3 linked regions of the Rhodopseudomonas sp. BAL398 genome follow. The protein of the gene in region 2 interacts with the protein of the main gene of each other region in a pairwise test. Links are inferred from orthologs where the notes say so. Each region holds a gene or a part of one and is shown on either strand. Other genes may lie near its edges.

Region 1 (6,944 bases), 3.6 Mb from region 2 along the record:
CGGCATCGTGGTGGCGCTATTCGGCGCGATCGGCGCCGTGCTGCTCGCGGCGCTGCTGTCGCGCTCGCTGGCGCGGCCGATCGGGCAGATCAGCGCCGCGGTTGACGGTTTCGCGCGCACCGGACGCCTGGCGATGCCGACCGGTCTCAGCGGCGAGCCGAAAATCCTCGCCGCGGCCTTCGCCAAGGTGGTCGACGAGATCGAACAGACGGGCGCGGCGCTACGCGGCAAGTCGGAACTGCTGGATAAGACCATCGCCAGCATGGCTGACGCGGTGGTGGTGATCGACGCCGAGGGACAGCGGGTGTTTGCCAATCCGACCTGCGTGGCGTTGTTTGGCGCCGCCGCCGAAATCGGTTCGGAGCGCTGGAAAACTAAATACAAACGCTATCTGGGCGACGGCGTGACGCCGATGCCGGACGAGCAAAGCCCGTCCTGGCGGGCCCGTCGCGGCGAGAGCTTTGACAATGTCGAATTGGGAATCAGGCATGCCGACGAGGTGCTGGTCCAGCTCGTCGCCAGTTGCCGGCCGATCGAGAACCCCGACGGGACGTTCGGCGGCTCGGTGATCGTCTACCGCGACGTCACCGCGCTCAGGGAGGCCGAGCGGCAGCTTCGCCAGTCGCAGAAGATGCAGGTGATCGGCCAGCTTACCGGCGGCGTCGCCCACGATCTGAACAACATCCTCACCGTGGTCACCGGCGGCATCGAAATGCTGGCCGAAGGCGTGGCCGGCAAGCCCGCGCTCGAGGAGGTCGCCGCGATCGTCGATCAGGCGATCGGGCGCGCCAGCGACCTCACCAACGGGCTGTTGTCGTTCTCCCGCAAACAGCCGCTGAAGCCGCGCAGCATCGACGTCAACGCGCTGATCGCCGACACCGCGAAACTGCTGCGCGCCACCTTGGGCGAGCAGATCGAAATCGACATCAACCCGGCGCCGGAACTGCGGCTGGCGCTCGCCGACCCCTCGCAACTCGGCAGCGCCCTGATCAATTTGGCGATCAACGCCCGCGACGCGATGCGCGATGGCGGCAAGCTGCTGCTGGAAACCGGCAATGTCGACCTCGACCAGTCCTATGCGGACCACCACGACGAGGTTTCCGCCGGGCGCTACGTGATGCTGGCGGTGAGCGATAGCGGCACCGGCATTCCGGCGGCGATCCGCGACCGGGTGTTCGAGCCATTCTTCACCACCAAGCCGATCGGCGAAGGCACCGGGCTCGGGCTCAGCATGGTGTACGGTTTCATCAAGCAGTCCGGCGGCCATATCGAGGTCTACAGCGAGGAAGGCCACGGCACCACAATCCGGATTTATTTGCCCTGCGCCTCCGCGCAAGATCCGAAACTCGAGGGACCCGCGCCGGCCTTGGCGCGCGGCGGAAAAGAGACGCTGCTGGTGGTGGAGGATGATGTCCTGGTGCGCAACTACGTCATGGCCCATCTGGCGGCGCTCGGCTATACGGCCAATTCGGCCGCGACGGCGGCCGAAGCGCTGTCGATGGTCGATGGCGGTCTCGAATTCGACCTGTTGTTTACCGACGTGATCCTGTCGGGCGGCATCAATGGCCGACAGCTCGCCGACACGCTTTGCAAGGATCGGCCGAGGCTCAAGGTGCTGTTCACCTCCGGCTATACCGAGAATGCGATCGTGCATCACGGCCGGCTCGACGCCGGCGTGCACCTGCTGGCGAAACCCTATCGCCGCGCGCAGCTGGCCCAGATGCTGCGGCTGGTGCTCGACGGCAAGCTCGAGGAGCCGGTGAAATAGCGCGGGGCGGTCGCCGCCGGCATCCGTTCGTCATCGAAGCGCGGTGCGGTCGAGGTCCGAACTCAGGACCGCGACCGCTCAGACCGTCGTCACCCCCGTGCCGCCATCAATTCGGCTTGGCTGGCGTAGCGGGCGCCTTGTTCAGATAGGCGAGCGCCGCCTTCAGCTGGGCGTCATCGGGCTTGCCAATCAGGTTGGTCTTGATCGGCGCCGAAAAGGCGGCCTTGTTGAGCTGCTTGGCCGGCTGGTCGGCCGACGCCGGCGCTTGTGTGCCGGATTCGCTGCCCGGCTTGCCGAGTTGTCCGGGATTGGCCAAAGCGCCGTGCAGCGCGCTTTCGCGGATCAGGGCGCCGCCGCTGATCTGCTGATCCTTCAGGGCCTCCTCGACGATGTCGGGCGCGATGCCGTCGTCCTGGATCGAGCGGCCCGACGGCGTATAGTACAGCGCCGTGGTAAGCCGCACCGCGCCGTGGCCCTTGAGCGGGATCACCGTCTGCACCGAGCCCTTGCCGAAACTCTGGGTTCCCATCACCGTGGCCCGGTGACGATCCTGCAGGGCACCGGCGACGATCTCGGAGGCCGATGCCGATGCGCCGTTGATCAGGACCACGACCGGAACGCCGGGCAGCATGTCACCCTTGGCCGGCGCCTTGAAGACGTGTTCGTCATCCGCCTGTCGTCCGTGGATGCTGACCACCGGGCCGCCATCGAGCAGATCGCTGGAGACCGCGATGGCCGCGTTCAACAACCCGCCCGGATCGTTGCGCAGGTCGATCACCAGTCCCTTCACACCACCCTTGTCGCCTGCCTTGGCTTCTTCCTTCAGTTTGGTGATGGCGGTCTTGAACCCTTCGGCGGTATCGCCGCCGAACTGGCTGATGCGGATATAGCCGACGCCGTTCGGCTCGAGCTGCGACTTGACCGAGGCGACGCGGATGATTTCGCGCGTGAGCGTGACGTCGAACGGCTCCTGCTTGCCGCGCAGGATGGTGATCGTCACTTTGGTTCCGGGCTCGCCGCGCAGCAACTCGACGACTTTGCGCAGGTTCATGCCCTGGGTGCTGGCATCGCCCGCCTTGATGATAGCGTCGCCGGGTTCAAGCCCGGCCCGCGCCGCCGGGGTGCCGTCGATCGGCGAGACGATGGTGGGAATTCCGCCCTGCGCGGAGATCTGCATGCCGAGCCCGCCGAACTGGCCGGACATGTCGGTCTCCATCATCTTGAATTCGTTCTCGTCCATGTAGTCGGAATGCGGATCGAGCCGGTTGAGCATGCCCTTGAGGGCGTCCTTGGTGAGTTCGTCCGAACTCACCGGGTGCACATAGGCGCGATGGACGAGCTGGATGACGCCGGCGATCAGGTCGAGGTCCGGCCCCGCATTATTGTCGCGCGGCGACATCGCCACGACCGAGAGCACGGGGACCGCGATGAGGCCGATGACGGCGACGGTGCGAATGATGAGCGGGCGGGCTTTGATCATGGTCTGAACTCACGTGAGAGTGATTGGCGGAAATATGGGTCGCCTCGACGGTCAGAACCGCCAGACGTCGTGTTAGGTTCCTGTCTATCGAGACGCCAGTCGGCCACAACAGCGGCAATTGCCCCGGCGCCCGGGCGGATGGGTGCGCCGTCAACTCGATCCGGTCGTGGCGCTCCCTTACGCCGCGGTGTTCTCTTCGGCGTCGCCATTGGCCAGCAGGTGCACCAGCGCGCGCTTGATCGCGGCCTGGCGGGTCGGCGCGGTGATCTGCGCGCCGAGCAGGTCGGTGACGTAGAACACGTCGCGAGCCCGCTCGCCGAAGGTGGCGACATGCGCCGAGGCGATATTGAGATTGAGCTTCGAGATCGCGGTGGTCAGCTGGTAGAGCAGGCCGGTGCGGTCCAGCCCGGTGACCTCGATCACGGTGTAGCGGTCCGACCACTGATTGTTGATGATCACCTCGGGTTCGACCACGAAGGGCTTCAGCTTGCCGCGTTTGGCGGCGCGGCGCGCCACCACCTCGGGCAGCCGCAATTTGCCTTCCAGCAGGTCCTCGATGGTCTCGCCGATCCGGGTGGCGCGGCGCCCCTCATCCTCGTCGCGGTCATATTCGCGGGTGATCGCCACGGTGTCGAGCGCGCGGCCGTCGGTGGTGGTGTAAATCTGGGCGTCGACGATGTTGGCGCCGGCGGAGGCGCAGGCGCCGGCGATGATCGACAGCAGCCAAGGATGGTCAACCGCGAGAATCGTCAGTTCGGTGACGCCGCGGGCCTCGTCGAAGCCGACATTGATCGCGAGCTTGTGACCGGCCTGTTCGGAGGCGCGCAGGAATTTGGCGTGGCGGATCTTGCGGGCCAGCTCGACCTTGAGCCAATAGGCCGAATAATGCCGCGCCACATAGGCGTCGAGTTCGGCCTCCGGCCATTCGCGGAAGGCGGCGCGGAATTCGGCCTGCGCCGAGCTGATCCGCTGCGCGCGGTTGACCTCGGAGAAACCGCCGGTCAGCGCCGGCTCGGTTTCGTAATACAGCGTGCGCAACAGCTGCGCCTTCCAGCCGTTCCACACCCCGGGGCCGACGCCGCGAATGTCGGCGGTGGTCAGGATGGTCAACAGCTTCATCTGCTCGACCGATTCCACCACCGCGGCGAAATTCTCGATGGTCTTGCGGTCCGACAGGTCGCGCGACTGCGCCACCGACGACATCACCAGGTGCTTGTCGATCAGCCAGGCGATCAGTTCGGTATCGGCGGCGTTGAAGCCCAGTCGCGGGCACAGCCGCCGCGCCACCTTGGCGCCGGCGATCGAGTGATCTTCCGGCTGCCCCTTGGCGATGTCGTGCAACAGCACCGCGACATAGATCACCCGGCGATGCTCGGGGCGGATCTTGCGCATCAGATCGGAGGCGACGATGAATTCGTCATTGCCGCCGCGTTCGATCTCCTGGAGGTTGCCGACGCAGCGCAGCAGGTGCTCGTCGACGGTGTAGTGATGATACATGTTGAACTGCATCATCGAGACGATGCGGCCGAAGGCGCGGATGAAATGGCCGAGCACGCCGGTCTCGTTCATGCGCCGTAGCACCACCTCGGCGTTGTCGGAGGTCAGGATCTCGATAAACAGCCGGTTGGCTTCCGGATTGTCGCGCAGCTGGGCGTTGATCAGCCGCAACGACCGCGTCACCGCGCGCATCGCGTCGGGGTGAAATGCCAGATCGTTCTTCTGGGCGAGCCGGAATAGCCGGATCAGATTGACCGGATCGTGTTTGAACACGTCCGGCGCGGCCAGATTGATGCGGTTGTTGTCGATGACGAAGTCGTCGCTGTCCGGGACTCGTCGCCCCGGCGTGCTGGGTAGCAGCCGCGCCATCATCCGGGTCAGCGCGGGCGCCGGCTTGGCTTGCTGATCCTCCAGCTTGGCGCACAGGATCGCCGTGAGGTCGCCGACATCCTTGGCGATCAGGAAGTAATGCTTCATGAAGCGCTCGACGTCCTGCATCCCGGGATGCGAGGTGTAGCCGAGCCGGACCGCGATCTCGCGCTGCAGGTCGAACGACAGCCGCTCCTCGGGGCGGCCGGCGACGAAGTGAAGGTTGCAGCGCACCGACCAGAGGAAATCGGAGCAGCGCCGGAACGTGCGGTATTCATGTGCGTCGAACACGCCGCGCTTGACCAGTTCGGCGATCTCGCGGACCTGGTAGACGTATTTGGCAATCCAGAACAGCGTGTGCAGATCGCGCAGCCCGCCCTTGCCGTCCTTGACATTGGGCTCGACCAGATAGCGCGATTGCCCGGCGCGGCGGTGGCGCTCCTCGCGCTCGGCGAGCTTGGCGGTGACGAATTCGGCCGCGGTGCCCTCGACCACTTCCTTGTCGAAGCGGTCCACCAGTTCCTGGTACAACGCCTTGTCGCCGGTCAGGAATCTGGTTTCGAGGATGGCGGTGCGGATCGTCATGTCGCCACGGGCCTGGCGGATCGATTCGTCGACCGAGCGGGTGGCGTGTCCGACCTTGAGGCCGATGTCCCACAGGCAATACAGGATCACCTCGGCGATCTGCTCGCCCCAGGCGGTCTGCTTGTAGGGCAGGATGAACAGCAGATCGATGTCGGATTCCGGCGCCATCAGGCCGCGGCCATAGCCTCCGGTGGCGACCACCGCCATGCGTTCGGCGCTGGAGGGGGTCGGCGACGGATAAAGATGGCGGTTGGCCGCCGCAAACAGCATGCGGATGATCTCGTCCTGGACGAAGCACAGCCGCTCGGCGCAGCGGCGCCCGTGCCGATCGCTCAGCAGCAGCGCCTGGGCGGCGTCGCGTGCCTTCGCCAACTCGGCCTTCATCAGCTGGGCGAGGGCGGAGCGGAACAGGTCCTCGTGCCCGGCATGTTGGACGGCCAGCGCGTCGATCTCGCCGGTGATCCGGGAGGTCTCGAAGCGATCGTCGACAGTTGGGCGGGCAGGGTTCACGATTGTATCCATCAACTATCCGGATATCGGACGGCGCCCGCGCTGTCACGGACCATTATCGGCAGGGGATTGCGAGGGTGACTCAATGCCGAATTTACCGTTACCTCATTTTGACCGCGTTGTGGCCGGCTTGGGGAGACCTGGCCTGCCTCACGTAAGTGAGGTTAAGCTCTTGAAAATGTTTTGTTTTGCTGAGAATGGCAGGCCGTGGCAAGGCCGCCGCACGACCCCACATAACGGCGGCGCGGTCGGTTGGTAACATCCATGCTGTCCGCTCCGTAGACACGCTAGCAAAACCGGGAGAGCCTCATGGATGCAGCCACGCTTCGCGCAACCCAAGCCCCGATCAAGGAGCGGTTCAAATCGGACCCGCAGGCGGCCTTGATCACCTTGACCGCCAAAGGCGCGATCGACGCCGACGGTATCGCCTGCAAGCTCGAAACCGGCCGGGCGCTGGCGATGGCGGGGCTGCATCCCGCGACCGGCGGCTCCGGGCTGGAGCTGTGTTCCGGCGACATGTTGCTCGAGGCGCTGGTGGCCTGCGCCGGGGTGACGTTGAAATCGGTGGCCACCGCGATCGAGCTGCCGCTCAGCGTCGGCAATGTCATCGCCGAGGGCGATCTGGATTTCCGCGGCACCCTCGGTATCGACAAGGAGGTGCCGGTCGGCTTCGCCGAGATCCGGCTGCGTTTCGAGGTCGGTACCGACGCGCCGCAAGATCGGCTCGATCTGCTG
Region 2 (6,076 bases):
CCGTCGGGATCGACTTCAGTTCTTCCTTCGGCAGGTCGTAGAGGTCCTTGTCCATCGCCGGACCCGGATCGATCTTGTTCTTGATGCCGTCGAGGCCGGCCATCAACATCGCCGCGAAGGCGAGGTAGGGGTTGGCCATCGGGTCCGGGAAGCGGACTTCGACGCGCTTGGCCTTCGGTGAGGTGGTGTAGGGAATCCGGCACGAGGCCGAACGGTTGCGCGCCGAATAGGCGAGCAGCACCGGCGCCTCATAGCCCGGGACCAGACGCTTGTAGGAATTGGTCGACGGGTTGGTGAAGGCGTTGATGGACTTGGCGTGGGTGATGATGCCGCCGATGTAATGCAGGCAGGTCTCCGACAGGTCGGCATATTTGTTGCCGGCGAACACCGGCTTGCCGTCCTTCCAGATCGACTGGTGCACATGCATGCCAGAGCCGTTGTCGCCATAGACCGGCTTCGGCATGAAGGTGGCGGTCTTGCCGTAGATATGCGCGACCTGATGGATGCAATATTTGTAGATCTGCAGCTGGTCGGCCATGTGGGTCAGGGTGTCGAACTTCATGCCGAGCTCGTGCTGGGCGGAAGCGACTTCGTGGTGATGCTTCTCGACCTTGACGCCCATCTTGGCCATCGCGCCGAGCATTTCTGAGCGCATGTCCTGCACCGAATCCTGCGGCGGGACCGGGAAATAGCCGGCCTTGGTGCGAATCCGGTGGCCGAGATTGCCGCCCTCATATTCGGTGTCGGAATTGGTCGGCAGCTCGGAGGAGTCGAGCTTGAAACCGGTGTTGTAGGGCGTGGTCTGGTAGCGCACGTCGTCGAACACGAAGAATTCGGCTTCCGGGCCGACCATCACGGTGTCGCCGATCCCCATCGACTTCACCATGGCCTCGGCCTTCTTGGCGATGCCACGCGGGTCGCGGTTATAGGGCTCGCCGGTCGAGGGCTCGAGAATGTCGCAGGTGATGACCATGGTGGTCTCGGCGAAGAACGGGTCGATCGTCGCGGTCGACGGGTCGAGCATCAACATCATGTCGGACTCGTTGATCGCCTTCCAGCCGGCGATCGAGGAGCCGTCGAACATGGTGCCTTCGGCGAAAATGTCCTCGTCGATCATCGAAACGTCGAAGGTGACATGCTGCCACTTGCCGCGCGGATCGGTGAAACGCAGATCGACGTATTTCACGTCGTTGTCCTTGATTGATTTCAGGACTTCTTTTGCGGTCGTCATGAATTACCCCTTGTGTCTACGGTCGGTGTCGGTAGTCGCGGTGAAACGGCAGCCGCGAGCGGCCGCCGTGTAAGGTCCGGATGGTGATAGGCTGTTGGGTTAGATGGCGTCCAGTCCGGATTCGCCCGTCCGGATGCGGATCGCCTCTTCGATGTTGGATACGAAGATCTTGCCGTCGCCAATCCGGCCGGTCTGGGCGGCGCGGCGGATCGCATCGATGGCTTTTTCGACCAGATCGTCGGAGATCACGATCTCGATTTTGACCTTCGGCAGGAAGTCCACGATATATTCTGCGCCCCGATACAATTCGGCATGGCCCTTCTGCCGGCCGAAGCCCTTGGCCTCGGTGACGGTGATGCCCTGAAGTCCCACCTCCTGAAGCGCCTCTTTCACCTCGTCCAGCTTGAACGGCTTGATTACGGCTTCGATCTTTTTCACTTCCACTCTCCCGGACCTTCCAACATTCTAGGTCACCATGCTTATTATTACAGATCGCGCGGCGTTGCGCGTTTGATCGATAACTCCGCTGGCCGGTTGGGTGAGCAGCGCCGCCCGCCTGTGGAAAAATGCTTTCCGCAAACGAAGCCGGTCGCGCGCCGCCCCTGCAAAAGCAGGCGGACGCGAGGGATCGAAACATGACTTCCGTAAAAGCAGGGTCCATGCCAAGTTCGCGAGGCGGCTGATTTGGGAGCAATATCAGATTATTAAGGACCCTGCTGCGTAGACTTTCGTGACCATGGCGGATGGGTCTGATTAAAAAGAAGGCGACACGACTAATTAATGTGCATGTAGCAAACTAATTTAGATTCAGCATGCTTATCTGTGCCTCACGATAAGGCGAGCGAACTGGGAATTGGGCATGGAACTACTTACCCCGACGGAAATGGACCGCGCCGACCTGCTCACGATCTCCGGTGGCTCATCCGGATTCGCCTTGATGCTGACGGCTGGGCGGCATGTGGCACGGGCCGCGGTCGATCTCGTCGAGGCCGGGCCGATCCTGGTGGTGGCCGGGCCCGGCAATAATGGTGGCGACGGTCTGATCGCCGCCACCGAATTGGTGGCGATGGGCCGTAATGTGACGGTGATGCTGCTGGGCCAGCGCGAGGCGCTGAAGGGCGACGCGGCGCTGGCGGCGCGGGAATGGAAGGGCCCGCTATTGCCGTTCTTGCCGCAATCGATCGGGTCGCCGAGCCTGATCATCGACGCGCTGTTCGGCTCCGGCCTCAACCGTCCGGTCAAGGACGAGGCGCTGACGATGATCGAGGCGATCAATGCCAGCGGCATCGCGGTATTGAGCGTCGATCTGCCGAGCGGCATCAGCGGCGCCACTGGCGCGGTGCTGGGCGCGGCACTGCGCGCCCGCGAGACGGTAACGTTCTTCCGCCGCAAGCCGGGCCATATGCTGCTGCCCGGCCGGCTGCATTGCGGCCGGTTGCGCGTGGTCGATATCGGGATCGACCCCAGCGTGCTGGACGAGATCCGGCCGATGGCCTTCGTCAATGATCCCGATCTGTGGCGCGGATCGTTTTCGGTGCCGCGGATCGACGGCCATAAATACAGTCGGGGTCATGCGGTGGTGATCTCCGGCGGACCGGTGCAGACCGGCGCGGCGCGGCTGGCCGCGCGTGGCGCGCTGCGGGCAGGGGCCGGGCTGGTTACCGTGGCGTCGCCCGGCGACGCGATGACGGTGAATGCCGCCGCCCTGACGGCGATCATGCTGCGCCAGATCGATGCGCCGGAGCAGTTCGCCGAGCTTTTGACCGATCGCCGCTTCAATGCCTGCGTGATCGGCCCGGGCGCCGGCGTCGGCGAGCGGACCCGCGCGCTGGTGCTGGCGGCGTTGGCGGCCAACACCGCAGCGGTGCTCGACGCCGATGCGTTGACCAGCTTCGCGGGCGCGCCGGAGGAATTGTTCGAAATCATCAAATCCGGTGCCAGCCCGCAGGTCGTCCTGACCCCGCACGAGGGCGAATTTCCACGCCTTTTCAGCGATATGAGCAACAAGAACCCACTTCGATCAAAACTTGAAAGAGTTCGATTAGCGGCGGAGCGCTCCGGGGCCGTGGTGCTGCTCAAGGGACCCGATACGGTGGTGGCGGCGCCGGACGGTCGCGCGGCGATCGCCGCCAATGCGCCGCCATGGCTGGCCACCGCGGGCGCCGGCGACGTGCTGTCCGGCATCATCGCCGGACAGTTGGCGCAACGCGTGCCGGCCTTCGAGGCTGCCTGCATCGGCGTCTGGATGCATGGCGAGGCCGCGTGCGAGGCCGGGCCGGGCCTGATCGCCGAGGACCTGCCCGAGGTGCTGCCGGCGGTGTTCCGGCGGATCTATGATGATCTCGGCGTCGAATATTAGCGCATCCGAGCGAAGGCGTCAGATGACAGCGTAGCTGCGCAGCAGCAGCGGCGCTGCCCAGTCGGCCGCCATCGTCTCCATCAGCCAGGAGCCGGCGAATTCGGCGACGAAGGCGACGCGCTGGGCCTGGCCCGCATCGATCGCCAGCGTATCCAGCCAGAACGGCTTCCAGCCATCGTCGAGCCGGTCGAGCAGGCGGAAATGGTGGCCATGCAGATGGAAGATCGCCGGGATCGCGCCGCGATTGCTCAGCGCCAGCACTACGGCACGGCCGCGCCGGGCCTCGAAGGCAGGCGTGGCGGTCCGGGCGAACTCCGCCGGCCGGGTCCAGCCCTGCACGGCGCCGAGAGTCATATCGACGCGCAAGGCGCTTTTGAGGTCGATCCGGGCCGGCAGGTCGTTGTCGGGCAGCGCCGTCGCCGCCGGAAGCGGGGCCGTGCGCAGCGCTGGTCCCTCGGCATGAATCAAGCGGGCGATCGGACGAGCGCGCTGGCCGTCATGCAGGATGATCTGACTGGTGCCAGCGACCTTGGGCGTGTCGACAAAGGCGTCGATCCTGGTCCCCGGCGCCAGCACCAGCGTGCCATTGCGGGCCAGAAACGGTTCCGAGGGCTGGCCGTCAATGGCCATGACCCAGACCGCGTGATCCGCGAGTTTGATTGCAATCACATTGCGTTGGCAGCCATTGATCCAGCGGAGTCTGATCCTCTGATGCGGCCGCGTGGCAAGGTCGAGTCTGGGCTCGCCGTTAATGGTGTAGACCGGCTCGGCGTCGCCGGGCGCGGTTCCGGGCACAAGGGCTGCGCCATCGGCCCGCACCCGCCAGTCCTCGATCACCATCACCTCGTCGCGGTCGACCGCGACTGCTTCGCTCTCCTCAACGATCAGCGCCTGCGCCGGTAGCGGCGTCCTGTCCGTCAAAAGCCGGATATCGAACATCACTGTCCCGGCATGACGCAGCGGCATCGTGAACTCGTCCCGGCCGCCGGGCGGCACCGCGGGCCGTGCGGTCAACGGTTCGGCTGATGCGACACCATCGACGCCGTGCCAGTTCAGCAGCACCGGCTGGGCCAGATGGTTTTCGAATCGCACGGCGATCTCGTCACCACGCCGGAACCGCAGCTTGAGCGGTTCGCTGCGCTGCAACGACGCGATTCGCGACTCCGGTGCGCCGGCGCGCAACGCGGCGCTGCCCGGCCTGGCCTGCAGGATGAGGGGTTGCGGTCCGGGCGCGGTGGCGCCGGCCGGTAGCGCGCCGGCAATGCCGAGGCCTCCAAGTCCCGCCAGCAGGCCACGCCGGGTGATCGTTGCGCCGAATTCTGTCATACTGGATGCGGATCATTTTCGCGCCGCGCTGTCCAGTATCTGGCGGATCGGCGGGCAGGGGCTTGTGCGGGGATTTTTTTGATGCGAAGCGTCGCACGCATGTTATAAGCCCGCCGCCCGCGACATCGCGGTCGGACATGATGCTCCTCGCGGGCGTGGCGGAATTGGTAGACGCAGCGGCTTTAGGTGCCGCCGACGAAAGTTGTGGGGGTTCGAGTCCCTCCGCCCGCACCAAACGCCGATCGCGTTTGCGCATGACGAATTTCCGGAGGACATATTCCGCAAGGGTATCGGTCCGCCGAGCCACAGGTGCAGGCGCAAGCCGCGCATCGATTAGATTTACAAAGCCGGTCACCGAACCGGACCAAGCGGGAAGAAGATGGACACCATGCAGGTCAAGGAAACCGTCGCGGACGGATTGAAGCGCGAATTCCAGATCAGTGTCCCGGCTGCGGACATCGAGGCCAAGGTCGATGCGCAGCTGGTCGACATGAAGGACAAGGTGAAGCTGAACGGCTTTCGCCCGGGCAAGGTGCCGGTCGGCCATCTGAAGCGGCTCTACGGCCGTTCGGTCGCGGCCGAGACCATCGACAAGCTGATCCGCGAGACCAATGATTCGATCTTCACCGAGCGCGGCTTCCGTCTGGCGACCGAGCCGAAGATCACCATGCCGACCGAGCAAAAAGAGGTCGAGGATCTGTTGGCCGGCAAGTCCGACCTCAATTACACCGTCGCCATCGAAGTGGTGCCGGCGATCGAACTGGCCGATTTCAAGAGTTTCTCGGTCGAAAAGCCGATCGTCGAAGTGAGCGACGCCGACGTCGACGAGGCGATCAAGCGCATTGCCGAGCAGAATCGCGCGTTCGCCGCCAAGGGCGAGGGCGCCAAGGCCGAAACCGGCGATCGCGTCACGGTGTCGTTCACCGGCACCATCGACGGCACGCCATTTGACGGCGGCACCGGCGAGGGCATCCAGGTTCTGATCGGTTCCGGAACCTTCATCCCGGGCTTCGAAGAGCAGCTGATCGGCATGGCCGAGGGCGAGACCCGCACCCTCAAAGTGTCGTTCCCGAAGAATTACGCCAGCGAGAAGCTGGCCGGCCAGCCGGCCGAGTTCGCCACCACCGCGACCCTGGTCGAAGCGCCGCAGCCGGTCACGA
Region 3 (6,568 bases), 110 kb from region 2 along the record:
GCAAATACCTGCGGTGAAAGGGAAAAATTCGGCGTTGCGAAGCACAGCCCTTACCACGCCGACGCCACTATTCATCATGATTCCATGCGTTTGAGGAGGCTTTGCGCATTGCTGCAATGCACTTGCAAGTCCCGTAGAACTGGCTAAACTGTAGGCAACGACACGTGATGCCCAACAAATGAGCCGGTGCCGTCTCGATGATGCGGTGGCTAGAGAATGAGCAGACCTTGACCGGCCCCAACCTATCAGGTTCCACGCCTTTGCGAATTGGCAATATTGAGGTGGCCAATCGGGTCATCCTGGCGCCGATGTCCGGGATCACCGATGCGCCGTTCCGACGCCAGGTCGCGGCGCTTGGCGCCGGCCTTGTGGTGTCCGAAATGACCGCCAGCGAGGATCTGGCGCGCGGCCGCGCGATGTCGATCCGGCGTTGCGACGTCGGCGGCAGCGGCGCCCATGTGGTGCAACTGGCCGGCTGCAAGCCGCGCTGGATGGCCGAAGGCGCGCGGATCGCGGAGGCGGGGGGCGCCGATATTATCGACATCAATATGGGCTGCCCGGCGCGGCATGTGACCGGCGGGGCCTCCGGCTCGGCGCTGATGCGCGATCTCGATCACGCGCTGAAACTGATCGAGGCGACGATCGCAGCGGTCAAGGTGCCGGTGACCTTGAAGATGCGGCTGGGCTGGGACGATCAATCGATCAACGCGCCCGAATTGGCGCGGCGCGCCGAGGCCGCGGGCGTGCAACTGATTACCGTCCACGGTCGCACCAGATGCCAGTTCTACAAGGGCGAGGCCGATTGGCGCGCCATTCGCGCGGTGAAACAGGCGATTACCATTCCGCTGGTGGTCAATGGCGACATCACCTCGTTCGACAGAGCGATGACGGCGCTGCAGCGATCGGGCGCCGACGCGGTGATGATCGGTCGCGGCGCCCAGGGCCAGCCCTGGCTGCCCGGCCAGATCGGCCGCCAGTTCGAGACCGGGCTCGCCGAGCCGGCGCCGGCGCTGGCCGATCAGCTCAACTATCTGCGGATTCTCTATGACGATATCCTCAGCCTTTACGGGATGCAGATCGGGCTTCGCCACGCCCGCAAACATCTCGGCTGGGCGCTCGAGGTGGCCGCTGCCGGCCACGCGCCGCAAGCGGCATTGAAGAGCTGGCGCGCCCGAATCCTGACCGCGGAAGATCCGGCTGCCGTGCAGCATTCGCTCGGCGAGGCCTATGACGATTTCGCCTGGAGTGCCGCCGCATGAACGCCGTCGCAGAACCACGCCGCACCCCGCCGACCGACAGCGACGCCATTCTCAACGCGCTGCCGAACCCGGTGTTGCTGATCGCGCCCGACGGCAAGATCATCGACGCCAACATGGCCGCAGAATCCTTCTTCGAGATTTCGACCCAGTTCCTGCGCCGGCAGTCCTTGACCGAATTGGTGCCGTTCGGCAGTCCGCTGCTGGCGCTGATCGATCAGGTCCTGCTCAGCAATTCGCCGGTCAATGAATATAAGGTCGATCTCGGCACGCCGCGGATTGGCGGCGACCGCCAGGTCGATCTGCACGTCGCGCCGATGCCGGAGCGGCCCGGCCACATCGTGGTGATGCTGCAGGAGCGCACCATCGCCGACAAGATGGACCGGCAGCTGACCCACCGCAGCGCCGCGCGCTCGGTGATCGCGCTGGCGGCGATGCTGGCGCATGAGATCAAGAATCCATTGTCGGGCATTCGTGGCGCGGCGCAGCTGTTGGAGCAGGCCGCCTCATCCGAGGACCGGATGCTGACCAGACTGATCTGCGACGAGGCCGACCGCATCGTCACTTTGGTCGATCGCATGGAAGTGTTCGGCGACGATCGGCCGGTGGCGCGCGGCCCGGTCAACATTCATTCGGTGCTGGATCACGTCAAGCGGCTGGCGCAGTCCGGCTTTGCCCGCAATATCAAGTTCATCGAGGATTACGATCCGTCACTGCCGCCGGTGCTGGCCAATCAGGATCAATTGATTCAGGTCTTCCTCAATCTGGTGAAGAACGCCGCCGAGGCCGTGGTCGATCTGGGCAGCGACGCCGAGATCCATCTGACCACCGCGTTCCGGCCGGGCGTGCGGCTGTCGGTGCCCGGCAAGAAGACGCGGGTGTCGTTGCCGCTGGAGTTTTGCGTCAAGGACAACGGTCCCGGCGTGCCCGAAGACCTGCTGCCGAATCTGTTCGATCCCTTCGTCACCACCAAGCCGTCGGGCTCGGGGCTTGGTTTGGCGCTGGTGGCCAAGATCGTCGGCGACCATGGCGGAATCATCGAATGCGAATCGCAGCCGCGCAAGACCACGTTCCGCGTGCTGCTGCCGATGTTCAATATCGAGAAGCCCTACATTAAGAGCAACGGCGAGGACGTGCCGGCGACGTCGCCCGATGCCTCACAGACTGCAAGATGAGGACTGACAATGCCCGCAGGTAGCATCCTAGTCGCCGACGACGACACCGCGATACGCACCGTGCTCAACCAGGCGCTGTCGCGCGCCGGATATGAGGTGCGGCTGACAGGAAACGCCGCGACGCTGTGGCGCTGGGTCAGCCAGGGCGAGGGCGATCTGGTGATCACCGACGTGGTGATGCCGGACGAGAACGCCTTCGACCTGCTGCCGCGGATCAAGAAATTGCGGCCGAACCTGCCGGTCATCGTGATGAGCGCGCAGAATACCTTCATGACGGCGATCCGCGCCTCGGAGAAGGGCGCCTATGAATATCTGCCCAAGCCCTTCGATCTCAAGGAGCTGATCGCGATCGTCGGCCGCGCGCTGGCCGAGCCGAAGGACCGCGCCGCCAGCTACGCCGACGACCCAGAATTCGATTCGATTCCGCTGGTCGGCCGCTCGCCGGCGATGCAGGAAATCTATCGGGTGCTGGCGCGGCTGATGCAGACCGACCTGACGGTGATGATTTCCGGCGAATCCGGCACCGGCAAGGAATTGGTGGCGCGCGCGCTGCATGATTATGGCAAGCGTCGCAATGGCCCGTTCGTCGCCGTCAACATGGCGGCGATTCCGCGCGACCTGATCGAGTCCGAGTTGTTCGGCCATGAGCGCGGCGCCTTCACCGGCGCCAATACCCGCGCCTCCGGGCGGTTCGAGCAGGCCGAGGGCGGCACGCTGTTTCTCGACGAAATCGGCGACATGCCGATGGAGGCGCAGACCCGGCTGCTGCGGGTGCTGCAGCAGGGCGAATACACCACGGTCGGCGGCCGCACCCCGATCAAGACCGACGTCCGGATCGTGGCGGCGAGCAACAAGGATTTGCGCATCCTGATCCAGCAGGGCCTGTTCCGCGAGGATCTGTTCTTCCGGCTCAACGTGGTGCCGCTGCGGCTGCCGCCCTTGCGCGAGCACATCGAGGATCTGCCCGATTTGGTCCGGCATTTCTTCGCGCTGGCCGAGAAGGACGGATTGCCGGCCAAGAAACTCGACGCCGCGGCGCTGGAGCGGCTGAAGCAGCATCGCTGGCCCGGCAATGTGCGCGAGCTGGAGAACCTCGCCCGGCGGTTGGCCGCGCTTTATCCACAGGACATCATCACCGGCTCAGTGATCGATGGTGAGCTGGCGCCGCCCGCGGTGGTGTCCAGCGGCAGCGCCCAGCACGGCGTCGACAATCTCGGCGGCGCGGTCGAGATGTACCTGTCCTCGCACTTCTCCGGCTTTCCCAACGGCGTGCCGCCACCGGGGCTCTATCATCGGATCTTGCGTGAAATCGAGGTGCCGCTGCTGACCGCGGCGCTGGCGGCGACCCGCGGCAACCAGATTCGCGCGGCGGATCTGCTGGGGCTCAATCGAAACACGCTGCGAAAGAAGATTCGCGACCTCGACATTCAGGTCTATCGGACCGGCGGTTGAATCCGGCCGCCGGCGCGCAATGGCGAATTTGCCTGGAATGCTCGTAAGTTTCCGGGGAGACCGCGCCGTCGAATAGTCGTAATTTGGCAACATTGTTGTAGGAATGCATCAGTCGACGCCAGAGTCCGGCGTTCGTCCCGCGTTCACGCTCACCTATTGCCAGAATGACCAGCGCAGATCCGTCGACCGAGCCTTTTGAACCGTCGATTGCCGAGCCACGCGCGGGGCGGCTGCGCCGGCTGATCGTGCCCCTTGCCGTGGCGCTGGCGCTGATCTCGGCAACTCTGACCTTCGTGGTGCTGACCGGTCTGACCTGGATCGCGCCGACGCGGGACGTCGTGGTGACCTTCCTGCTGATCAACGCCGCCACCGTGCTTCTGCTGGTGGTGATCATCGTTCGTGAAGTCTGGAAGGTGGTGCAGGCCCGCCGCCGCGGTCGCGCCGCCGCGCGGCTGCACGTCCAGGTGGTGAGCCTATTCTCGGTGATCGCAGTGCTGCCGGCCGTTCTGGTGTCGATCGTCGCCAATGTCACCATCGACCGCGGGCTGGATCGGTTGTTCTCGGGGCCGACGAGGGCGGTGATCCAGAATTCGCTGATCGTCGCCAATGCCTATCTGCACGAACACGCCCAGATGATTCGCGGCGACATCCTGGGCATGGCCAACGACATTTCCAATGCGAGACCGCTCTACGATCAGGACCGCCGCTCATTTCGCGAATTGCTGACCGCCAGTGCGGCGGCGCGCAATCTTCCCGGCGCCATGCTGATCGACAAGGACCGCCATATCCTGGAATCCGCGCAGACCGGCATTCAGCGCGACTTCGACGTGCCGGCGGCCGAATTCCTGAAAAACGTCAATGCGAAGGAGCCGCAGATCGCGGTCTTCATCGAGGCCAATTACGTCGCCGCGGTGATCCGGCTGCGCGGCTTCGATGACACCTTCCTCTACGTCGCCCGGCTGCTCGATCCGCATGTGGTCTCGCAACTGCGCCAGACCCAGGCCAGCGTCGCCGAATATGCCAAGATCGAGTCGAGCCGGCTCGGCTTTCAGGTGACGCTGGCGTTGCTGTTCACGGTGATCGCGCTCACGGTGCTGATGTCGGCGGTGCTGATCGGATTGAATTTCGCCAATTGGCTGGTGGCGCCGATCCGGCGCCTGATGGGCGCCGCCAATCTGGTCTCCACCGGCGATCTGCACGTCCAGGTGCCGGTGTTCAAGTCGGAGGGCGATCTCGCCCATCTCGGCGAGACCTTCAACAAGATGACCCAGGAATTGCGCAGCCAGCGCGACGAGCTGGTCAGCGCCAGCGACCTGATCGACAGCCGCCGTCGCTTCATCGAAGCGGTGCTGTCGTCGGCCTCGGCCGGCATCATCGGCGTCGACGGCTCCGGCAGCATCGGCATTCTCAACCGGTCTGCCGAAAAGCTGATCGGTCATTCGGAATCCGAGACGCTCGGCCATCCTTTGTCGGAGGTGCTACCTGAACTCGACGAGATGATGAAGTCGGCGCGCGAGGGCTCGCAGCGGCTGGTGCAGGGCCAGATCGCCATCACCCGCGACGGCCATGAGCGCAATCTGTCGGTGCGGGTCAGCGCCGAGCAGACCAGCCATTCGCGCGACAGCTACATCATCACGCTGGACGACATCACCGAATTGGTGTCGGCGCAGCGCACCTCGGCCTGGGCCGACGTGGCGCGGCGGATCGCACACGAGATCAAGAATCCGCTGACCCCGATCCAGCTTTCGGCGGAGCGGATCAAGCGCAAATTCGGCAAGGTCATCACCGAAGACAAAGCCATTTTCGAGCAGTGCACCGACACCATCGTCCGCCAGGTCGACGACATCCGGCGCATGGTCGACGAATTCTCGCGCTTTGCCCGGATGCCGAAGCCGGTGATCGAGGGCGAGGACGTCGCCGACACGGTACGGCAGGTCGTGTTCCTGATGCGGGTCGGCCATCCCGAGATCGAGATCGAGGCCGAGATCAGGGACGAACCGATGCGGGCGCGGTTCGACCGCCGGCTGATTTCGCAGGCGCTCACCAACATCATCAAGAACGCCACCGAGGCGATCGACGTGGTGCCGCCCGAGCAGCTCGGCAAGGGCCGCATCGACGTGATCGCCGCCCGCGATGGTGAGGACATTGTCATCGACGTGATCGACAACGGCATCGGCCTGCCCAAGGTCAGCCGGGCGCGGTTGCTCGAGCCCTATGTGACGACGCGGGAGAAGGGCACCGGGCTTGGTCTGGCGATCGTCGGCCGGGTTCTGGTCGATCATGGCGGTCGGATCGAGCTCAACGATGCCTCGGAGATTCGGCCAGGGCAGCGCGGCGCCTGGATGCGGCTGCGCTTTTCGATTTCCGGACAGGCCCCGACCGCCGAATCCAGTGAACCCAACCGCCCGGCCGGTAACGAAACCACAGCAGTAGCTGTCAGCAGCAGCTGAGATGACAGGCGCGACCCATGGCAAATGACATTCTGATCGTTGATGACGAGGCCGATATTCGCGAGCTCGTGGCCGGCATTCTCGACGACGAGGGCTTCACCACGCGCACCGCGCGCGACAGCGATTCGGCGCTGGCGGAGATCGCCAACCGCCGGCCCAATCTGGTGTTCCTGGACATCTGGCTGCAGGGCAGCCGGCTCGACGGGCTGCAATTGCTGGAGCAGATCAAGCGCGA

What was found.
Region 1: the proteins of RBJ75_RS05230 (region 2) and RBJ75_RS22405 interact in binary tests that used the Escherichia coli proteins (3 or more experiments, as listed by UniProt). The link is inferred for Rhodopseudomonas sp. BAL398 from one-to-one orthologs.
Region 3: the proteins of RBJ75_RS05230 (region 2) and RBJ75_RS04725 interact in binary tests that used the Escherichia coli proteins (3 or more experiments, as listed by UniProt). The link is inferred for Rhodopseudomonas sp. BAL398 from one-to-one orthologs.

Annotation. Positions count from the first base shown.
Region 1 is NZ_CP133111.1:4,753,880-4,760,823, forward strand. Bases 3,226-6,601 are described here. They hold RBJ75_RS22405 ([protein-PII] uridylyltransferase), read right to left. Parts: upstream 6,222-6,601; coding sequence 3,426-6,221; downstream 3,226-3,425. Other genes in these bases: RBJ75_RS22400 (S41 family peptidase), read right to left, coding at 3,226-3,248; RBJ75_RS22410 (OsmC family protein), read left to right, coding at 6,519-6,601. Also shown: RBJ75_RS22395 (ATP-binding protein), read left to right, coding at 1-1,768; more of RBJ75_RS22400, read right to left, coding at 1,875-3,225; more of RBJ75_RS22410, read left to right, coding at 6,602-6,944.
Region 2 is NZ_CP133111.1:1,115,802-1,121,877, forward strand. Bases 1-2,675 are described here. They hold RBJ75_RS05230 (P-II family nitrogen regulator), read right to left. Parts: upstream 1,670-2,675; coding sequence 1,331-1,669; downstream 1-1,330. Other genes in these bases: glnA (type I glutamate--ammonia ligase), read right to left, coding at 1-1,231; RBJ75_RS05235 (bifunctional ADP-dependent NAD(P)H-hydrate dehydratase/NAD(P)H-hydrate epimerase), read left to right, coding at 2,091-2,675. Outside these bases: more of RBJ75_RS05235, read left to right, coding at 2,676-3,590; RBJ75_RS05240 (multicopper oxidase family protein), read right to left, coding at 3,609-4,916; tig (trigger factor), read left to right, coding at 5,305-6,076. UniProt on the Escherichia coli protein: P-II indirectly controls the transcription of the glutamine synthetase gene (glnA). P-II prevents NR-II-catalyzed conversion of NR-I to NR-I-phosphate, the transcriptional activator of GlnA. When P-II is uridylylated to P-II-UMP, these events are reversed.
Region 3 is NZ_CP133111.1:1,005,058-1,011,625, forward strand. Bases 344-3,343 are described here. They hold RBJ75_RS04725 (two-component system sensor histidine kinase NtrB), read left to right. Parts: upstream 344-1,255; coding sequence 1,256-2,431; downstream 2,432-3,343. Other genes in these bases: dusB (tRNA dihydrouridine synthase DusB), read left to right, coding at 344-1,259; ntrC (nitrogen regulation protein NR(I)), read left to right, coding at 2,441-3,343. In the rest of the region: more of dusB, read left to right, coding at 198-343; more of ntrC, read left to right, coding at 3,344-3,883; RBJ75_RS04735 (sensor histidine kinase NtrY-like), read left to right, coding at 4,048-6,333; RBJ75_RS04740 (sigma-54-dependent transcriptional regulator), read left to right, coding at 6,351-6,568.